Regions from separate parts of the Shewanella sp. Sh95 genome, predicted to be linked through region 1. Evidence: predicted binding sites of a transcription regulator. Region 1 holds the regulator's gene; each other region holds the start of a gene.

Region 1 (2,210 bases):
TTACCTACCACAGGAAGCGAGTATCTTTCGTAAATTAACCGTACACGACAACATCATGGCGGTACTGCAAACCCGTAAAGAGCTCAATAGTGACCAGCGCGAAGAAGCACTAGAGCAACTGCTAGAAGAGTTCCATATCACCCATATTCGTGACAGCCAAGGCATGTCCTTATCGGGCGGTGAACGTCGCCGCGTCGAAATTGCCCGCGCCTTAGCGGCCAACCCCAAGTTTATTCTGCTTGATGAGCCCTTTGCGGGCGTTGATCCGATCTCCGTTATCGATATCAAGAAAATTATCGAGCAGCTTAAGAGCCGAGGCCTTGGAGTACTGATCACTGACCACAATGTGCGCGAGACCTTAGACGTCTGTGAACATGCTTACATTGTGAGTCACGGTAATCTTATTGCCGAGGGCACACCCGCAGAGATCTTAGACAATCAGCAAGTTAGGGCTGTGTACTTAGGTGAACAATTCAGGCTATAGTTACTAAAACAAAGCTAATAAGCCTTGAATTTGAGAGCGCTAGGCTCCATCCATATGATATCAAGCGACCTAAACTCACAATAATAACCTAGGGATCAGCGGTAACATGAAAGCGTCACTCCAGCTCAAACTGGGTCAACAGTTAACCATGACGCCACAACTTCAGCAGGCCATTCGCCTGCTGCAACTGTCGTCATTGGAACTGCAACAAGAAATCCAGCAAGCCTTAGACTCTAATCCTCTTCTCGAGCTGGAAGAGGAGCAATTTGACGCGCCTAGCGAACGTAAGCAAGATATCGCCGATACCGACTTTAGCGAAACGACTGCCCAGCCACAGGAACAAGATAATTCCACCGTGGACATTGCCGAGTCGCTGACCAAAGAATCTCTGCCCGAAGAGTTACCCATGGATACCACTTGGGATGAAGTCTTTACCGCATCGCCAAACTCAGGTTCTGGCGCCAGCCGTGAAGATGACATGCCCTTCCAAGGGGAAACTAGCGAGGGGTTGTACGAACATTTAGAATGGCAAAAAAACCTCACACCCTTCTCTGAAACCGATTTAGCCATTGCCACCGCGATTATTGATGCCATTGACGATCAAGGTTATCTCACTCAAAGCACTGAAGATATCCTCGAAGCCATGGGCAATCCCGAGATTGAACTCGACGAAGTTGAAGCCGTGCTCAAGCGTATTCAACATTTCGACCCCGTTGGTGTCGCGGCAAGGGATTTAAGCGAATGTTTACTGATCCAGCTATCTCATTTTTCGCCTGATACCCCTCACATCGAAAACGCCCGCATGCTGATCAAAGATCATTTAGATCTGATCGCCGCTCGCGACTTTAGGCTGTTAATGCGTAAGACCAAACTGAAAGAGGACGAGTTAAGGGACAGTATTGCGCTGATCCAAACCTTGAACCCTCGTCCCGGTTTACTCATCACCCCTGTCGATGAAGAATATGTGATCCCCGATGTATCGGTGTCGAAGAAAAACGGCCGTTGGGTGGTCGAATTAAACCCTGACTGCATGCCAAAAATCAACGTAAATCAGCAATATGCAGCCATGGCGCGTAGCTCAAAAAATCAAGCAGATAGCCAATTTATTCGTGGTCATTTGCAAGAAGCCAAGTGGTTTATCAAAAGCCTTGAAAGCCGTAACGAAACGCTGCTCAAGGTGGCAAACTGCATAGTGCAATACCAACAGGGTTTCTTCGAATACGGTGAAGAAGCCATGAAACCTATGGTCCTAAACGATATCGCCGAGGCGGTAGAGATGCATGAGTCCACCATTTCACGGGTGACCACACAAAAATACATGCATACCCCAAAAGGACTTTTTGAACTAAAATATTTCTTCTCAAGCCACGTCGGGACGGATGATGGCGGTGAGTGCTCATCCACAGCAATCAGAGCTTTCATTAAGAAACTGGTTGCAGCGGAAAACCAGAAAAAACCATTAAGCGACAGCAAGATGGCTCAACTTCTGGCAGAACAGGGAATTAACGTTGCGCGCAGAACCATTGCGAAGTACCGAGAAGCGATGCTTATTCCCCCTTCCAATCAGCGTAAAAGTTTATAGCCTATTGTGAGTATCGGAGGACGTTTCTATGCAAATAAACCTAAGTGGACACCATATCGAGATTACTGAATCGTTACGGGCATATGTTGAGGAAAAGTTTTCAAAACTTGAACGTCATTTCGAACAGATCAATAATGTGCACGT
Region 2 (2,210 bases), on a different contig from region 1:
TGCGGTTTTACGAATGCTTTTAATCTGTTGCAGCACCTCGGCAAAACTGAGTTCGGGACGGCGGCATACAAGATAAGCGGCCAGCACCATTACGGAGCGCCCGCGGCCGAGCGCACAGTGGATTAATACCCGCTTTTGGGCGCGTACTTGGCGATGTAACCAGTTAATCGCCTGATTTAATTGGGCGCTAGTCGGCACGCTGTGGTCAAGAATAGGGATATTCAGATAGTCGATATGATCCTCATACAGGGACACATCGAGGCCGTCGAATTCGGCGGTGACATCTAAAATGGCGGAAATGCCATAACGATTCAGTTTAGGTAAATCGGCAGCGCTTAAGCGGCTACCCAAGTATAGATATTTATCAATGGCTTGCATTGAAGGCACGCTATCGCGGCGCCGTGCCCAGAGATTATAGAGTCGGCATCCTAATAAAAATGGAATAAAGCCCCAACGGATATACCAAGGGATGGAGCCATCCTGACGTTTTCTAAAAATACTGGCGAGATTAAACCAATAGGCCGAGCCGACAAGGGCGAGGGATAGGCTGCTCCATGCCCAAATAAAGGTGAGGATAGGGGAGTGCCCCGTTACGGCGAAATAGCCAAATAACAGCGCTCCGAACAGGTAGAAATACTTAATGTGGATCCTACTCAGCATTGGCATCTCCTCCATCGATAAGCGGCGAGCCTCAGGGAAACCCACTTTATCGTGACCAATAGCTGTCACGATAAAGTGGTTCGGTGGTACTCAATTGAACTGTGGTTATCCTGATAGGCTCGTTTGTGGGACTCACTACTCGCTGTCATCCGTTTTAGCAGCGGGTATCTTTCGCTTTAACGCCTTCTTTCAGTTCTTCACAGGCATCTTCAATTGCATTGCCGGTATCAGTGATGGCTTCATCGATTTTTTCGCCTGCATCCTCGGCGTGGTTATCGCTACAGGCTGACAGTCCAAAGGTTAATAATAAGGCTAAAAATGCAGTGGTAATCATGGTCATAGGTTTCATATCGATTCTCCTTTTATCTAATTTAAGCGCGTGGTGCCTTGCCCTTAAGGGCGTTGACCAGCAGGGAAATCACAAGTAATACAATAAATAGGAAGAAAATAATCTTTGCGATCCCCGCTGCGGCGCCAGCGATCCCCGTAAATCCAAACAGTCCGGCGATAATGGCCACAACCAGAAACATTAAGGTCCAACCTAACATTGCCGCCTCCTTTGTCTTATTTCGGTTTTCTGTCTTCTTTCACTCTGCATGTTTACGTCGAGTGAGCTAGTTGCTGAGGGAGTTGAATAAGCTGGTTACGTCTTACATCCCGTTATCACTCAATCCCGCAATAAACTCACAAAGGAGATATTGCGAGCTTAATGCCAACTTTGAAATTATTGACTAATCTGCTGATTATTAGTGTATTTTTTAAATTATGTGTTGGCGGTAGGATTGGCTGATATAAGTGAGATAGGCAATTTTTACCTGCGATTCGGTAAGAGTTGCAGTGGGGAAATCGAGGGAAAATCGCGTCCATCAAAGTTCGTTTCTGTAATCCATTTTAAAATCAGGTCGTATGTATTTGATAGTTTGTAGGCGAGCATTGTCACGGCAGTGGACATCGGAAAAAGGGATTTTTCCGTTGAGCCCTCAAGGACGGGTTTACGGCGTGCCACTGAAGTGACAATGAAGAGCGGAAACTGAATTCCAACCAGCTTTTTGCATTATTTATTCAATTGATTGAAAACAACCATGCCGAGCGGAAGCTGAACCCGTAATCGAACCAAAGATGAAACCCCAAAATTTAACCCAAAAAAAGCGGGTTAAGTTTTCACTTAACCCGCTCGATAAGGTTTAGCAAAGCGAATTAGCAGCGTTGCAGTGGTTTCCAGCGTTGCAGGCTGACTGGAATGCTTACTCCTTGGGATAACAACAGGTTAATCCGTGCTTGGTAGGCGGCGCCCTGCATTAAATGTTTCGCCAAATCCACCGCATTGCGCTCACGGTAATCATCTAAATAACTGCCTTTGGCCCAGGCATTAAAGGCGCCGAGGGCGGGACCAGCCCAGATTTGGTAATCCATTTCGCGGCCAACTTCACCCGTATTCGACCAGCGGCTCGAAAGACCCAAATACCAACGGAAAATCAGTGCCATTTTGCGTTTTGGGTTATCCAGCGCGCGTTCAATTTGCTTAGGATCGCGTTCATTAAAGTGTGCCA
Region 3 (2,210 bases), on a different contig from region 1:
AGTGGTCGACAAAGTTCGACCCTTGCTCGGCCAAGGAAAGGTTGCTAATTATATTCCTGCGCTCGCCAATGTTGATGCTGGCAAATTGGGCATTGCCGTGACCACTATTGACGGTGAAACCATAGGCGCAGGCGATTACCTTGAGCCATTTTCAATTCAAAGTATTTCTAAAGTTTTCAGCTTAACCTTAGCGCTAACTTTATATGAAGAAACAGAAATTTGGAGCCGCGTCGGCAAAGAACCCTCGGGACACTCCTTCAATTCATTAGTCCAAGTCGAACTCGAGCGGGGTAAACCTCGCAATCCCTTTATTAATGCTGGCGCATTAGTCATCGCTGACTTATTACAGAGCCGTTTAGGGGCACCTAAGCATCGGATGTTGGAATTGGTCAGGGCGCTGAGTCAAAACGATAAAGTTTGTTTCGATAAGCAAGTGGCGGATTCTGAATATCAGCACAGTGCTCGCAATGCGGCCATCGCCTATCTGATGAAATCCTTCGGCAATTTTCAAGGTGATGTCGATACAGTGCTGCGCACTTATTTTCATTACTGCGCCTTAAAAATGAACTGCGCCGATCTATCGCGGGCGATGCTGTATTTAGCTAATCGCGGTAAAACCTTAGATGGCACTGAGCTTATTTCGCAAGTGCAGACTCGGCAGTTAAATGCCCTGTTAGCAACCTCTGGCTTGTACGATGGCGCTGGTGAGTTTGCCTATCGTGTCGGAATGCCTGGCAAAAGTGGTGTCGGTGGCGGCATTATTGCGGTGATCCCTGGGGAGCTCTCGGTCTGCGTTTGGTCACCCGAATTAGATAACCAAGGTAACTCCCTTGCGGGGACGGCGATGCTTGAGCATCTCAGCCAGCGTCTCGGACGTTCAATCTTCTGATTTACCTCTTTTATTAGCCCCCTTAGGCTAAATATTGGTGAAAATCACTAATCATCTATCGGTGCTAATTTTTATAACTCCATACTAATCATATTGTTAAAAAGTTGGCACATCTTCTGCTATTTGTCTTTTAGCATGTTAGCTTAGTCGAATTACTCAGATTAAAGGATGAACCACAATGAAAATAAATACGCTATTAACTGGAGTGGCATTATCGGGCGTTATTTTAGGTGCTTCTGGCTTGCAATCAGCACAAGCGAAAACCGAGCCGCAAATTGATGAGCGCTGTGAGGTTTCCCTTAATTATGATGTGAGAGTCGAACCTAAAAAATTAGTGATGAGCGAGAAGGGCGCCGAGAAGTATCGTATCGAGGTTGACAAGTTATACGTTGAAGGCAAGCAGGTAACCTTAACTGATAAGCAGAAGAAGCTAGTTAGCCAATATGCCGATGAGGTGTTAACTCAGGTACCTGAGGTGATTGAATTAGTCAATGAAGCGGTTGCACTGGCCTCTCAAGCTGTGAGTATGGCGTTAACGCCATTGATGGGCGATGCCGCTGGCGCTAAGTTTGATGAAATGATGGCAGGTGTGCAGAAGCGTGTCGATGCCGTAGCCTACAAGCAGGGCGATAGTTTTTACCTTGGTGCGACCGAAGAGTCGATGCAAAACACTTTTAACGATGAGTTTGAACAGGAAATAGAGCAAATCGTGCAAAACTCCATTGGCACCCTGATAATGAATATCGGTGGCCAAATTCTTGCCGGCGATGGTGAGTCCTTCGATGCTAAGATGGAGGCATTTTCACAAAAAATGGATAGATTAGGCGATGATATTGAGCAGCAAATTGAATCCCAATCCAAGGGGATTGAAGCGAAAGCCGACCGTTTATGTGACCGTTTTGAAAACCTGCTAGTGCTTGAAAATCAACTGCGTAAAGAAGTGCCTGAGTTAGCACCTTACGTGTTGACGCAAAACACTCACCACGAATTGCGTGAGTAGATATCGCAGAAGATATCTAAGGGAATAAACAGGTTTTTATGCTAGAACGTTTGCCTAGCTGGCAAAATGAATAAAGCAGTATAAATGATCAATGCCTCAGCACCTTTGTGTTTGGGGCTTTTTATTGGGGAATTGTTACCAAGCACCTTGATATTAATCCCAATGCTTGCGGCTATTTAGTGTGGAATGTTACATTCTTCAGACTAATGTTTGGTATACTCTTAAAATATAATGAAAAGCTGGCAACTCAGTCAGATAAAACACTCTACTTTAGCTGACTTTTTCGGTTTAAATCTCTACAACGAACCCATTTGCTGTGAG
Region 4 (2,210 bases), on a different contig from region 1:
TGTCAAACATCTGACTAATTAACATCTGGCCCATATCGCCAGATTCATTTTGACGGGTCACCATCAACGCCGCGGCGATTGACAGTAATAGACCTGGAATTTGCGCGACGAGACCGTCACCGATGGTTAACAGGGTATAAATTTCAACGGCTTGGGAGAATGTCAAACCGTGTTGCACAATCCCGATAATAAACCCACCGAGAATGTTGATAACCAAAATCATGATACCGGCAATCGCATCGCCCTTCACAAACTTAGATGCACCGTCCATTGCGCCATAGAAGTCCGCTTCGCGGGTCACCTCGGCGCGTCTGGTTCTAGCTTGATCCTGATTAATAATACCTGCGTTTAAGTCGGCATCGATGGCCATTTGCTTACCGGGCATCGCATCTAAGGTAAAGCGAGCACTCACCTCGGCAATACGGCCAGCACCTTTAGTCACAACAGCAAAGTTAATAATAATCAAGATGATAAATACGACTAGACCCACGGCATAGTTACCGCCAATCACCACGGAGCCGAAGGCCTCAATCACCTTACCGGCGGCATCACCACCATTGTGACCTTCGAGTAACACCACTCGGGTCGATGCCACGTTAAGTGCGAGTCGTAGCAGTGTTGCAACTAGTAAAACAGTTGGAAACGCAGCAAAGTCTAAGGGTCTGTCGGTATAAATCGCGACAAGAAGAACAATCAAAGCCAAGGCAATGTTAAAGGAGAATAAAACGTCGAGTAGAAACGGCGGGATAGGTAATACAATCATGGCCAATGCTGCGAGTACTAGCATTGGTGTACCTATGCCCTTGAAAGAGCTCAGTTTCAACTGTTTTACTTGGCCTAGGGAGGCTTTAACATCCATTCACAGATACCTAAACTTTGACGTATAGCAGCCTGAAAGCAAAAAGCGCGCCAACCGCTAGCGCTTCTTGTTGTGGGTTTATCTCTGTGAACTATTTCTTCGGTAACCTAACACTTAACTAGTGCTTTAGATCGTCAGGAATGGGTTGATTAACAGGGATAGGGATAGGTTTGCGGCCACGCCCTTTTTGATACTGCCTTAACTGGAATACATAAGCGAGTACCTGTGCTACCGCGGTAAATAGGCCTTCGGGGACTTGTTGATCAAGTTTAGTGGTATGGTAAATCGCCCGCGCAAGTGGTGGTGCAGTAACGATGGCTATATTATGCGCCCTTGCTACCTCACGAATTTTAAAGGCAACCTCATCGACACCCTTAGCAATCACAAACGGTGCTGCAGAGCGCTTAACATCATATTTTATCGCCACTGCATAGTGCTCAGGGTTCACCACAATCACATCCGCATTGGGAACTTCGGCCATCATGCGCCGCTGCGCTAATTCACGCTGCATTTGGCGGACTCGCCCTTTGACCTCAGGTTTACCCTCGGTATCTTTATACTCGTCTTTGACCTCCTGCTTAGTCATTTTCAGCTGTTTATTATGGTTCCAGATCTGAAATGGCACATCGATCACTACAATGAATAATACGGAAGAGCAAAGTAGGATAAACATCCATACCAGTAAATCTAAAGCGTGGTAGACATTCCCAGGAAGATGATCGGCAGAAAGGAGTAAAATATCATTAAAATAATGATTTAGAAGAAAATATGCCGCCAACGCGACAACAGAAAACTTAGCAATGCCCTTCGTTAATTCAACCAAGGCTTGCACACCAAACATCCGTTTAAAACCCGCAATCGGGCTCATTTTGCTGGCTTTAGGCATCATGGCTTGGGTAGAAAAATTCATTCCACCAAGGGACACGTTTCCGATAAATGCCACCACCACAATCAGCAGCATAATCTTAAGCAACGGCCAACCTATTTCGCCGCCGACAACGCCCCAGACATTAAACATTTGATTAGTATCAAAAATTGCAGCTCTATCCATGGTAAACACACGTTCAAACACATTGGAAAGTGCTTTTGCAATACCAGGGCCGAGCATATACAGTCCTGTTGCAGCCGAAAGCAGAACTGTGGCCGTACCTAATTCTTTGGAACGGGCAACCTGACCTTTTTCCCGCGCCTGTTCGAGGCGCCTCCCGGTGGGTTCCTCGCTGCGTTCGCCGCTACTTTCTTCAGCCATTACGCGTTCCTATCCGGTTAAAGTATGCCATCGGCTTGGCACTGAAGCCCTAAAATATCGCAAAGCAAAAGCTGTGCCGATGCCCAGACTTCTTCGAAATGA

Evidence for each region. Region 1 encodes sigma-54, which starts transcription at its own class of promoters, with help from an activator protein. Its sites were predicted from a motif close to GTTGGCACGNNNNTNGNNT; they were not measured.
Region 2: a site for sigma-54 is predicted at 1,359-1,377, ahead of AEA42_RS21655 (DUF1328 domain-containing protein). Genes of this name have one in related genera too.
Region 3: a site for sigma-54 is predicted at 993-1,011, ahead of AEA42_RS11755 (YggN family protein). Genes of this name have one in related genera too.
Region 4: a site for sigma-54 is predicted at 896-914, ahead of flhA (flagellar biosynthesis protein FlhA). Genes of this name have one in related genera too.

Annotation. Positions count from the first base shown of each region.
Region 1 is NZ_LGYY01000201.1:4,132-6,341, reverse strand. It holds gene lptB (LPS export ABC transporter ATP-binding protein) at 1-484, shown strand, start outside; gene AEA42_RS14560 (RNA polymerase factor sigma-54) at 591-2,066, shown strand; gene hpf (ribosome hibernation promoting factor) at 2,095-2,210, shown strand, end outside.
Region 2 is NZ_LGYY01000026.1:32,746-34,955, forward strand. It holds gene AEA42_RS02180 (diacylglycerol kinase family protein) at 1-660, opposite strand, end outside; gene AEA42_RS02185 (hypothetical protein) at 815-1,009, opposite strand; gene AEA42_RS21655 (DUF1328 domain-containing protein) at 1,032-1,208, opposite strand; gene pfaD (eicosapentaenoate synthase subunit PfaD) at 1,858-2,210, opposite strand, start outside.
Region 3 is NZ_LGYY01000158.1:52,412-54,621, forward strand. It holds gene glsB (glutaminase B) at 1-889, shown strand, start outside; gene AEA42_RS11755 (YggN family protein) at 1,068-1,889, shown strand.
Region 4 is NZ_LGYY01000109.1:52,066-54,275, reverse strand. It holds gene flhA (flagellar biosynthesis protein FlhA) at 1-859, opposite strand, end outside; gene flhB (flagellar biosynthesis protein FlhB) at 978-2,108, opposite strand; gene fliR (flagellar biosynthetic protein FliR) at 2,126-2,210, opposite strand, start outside.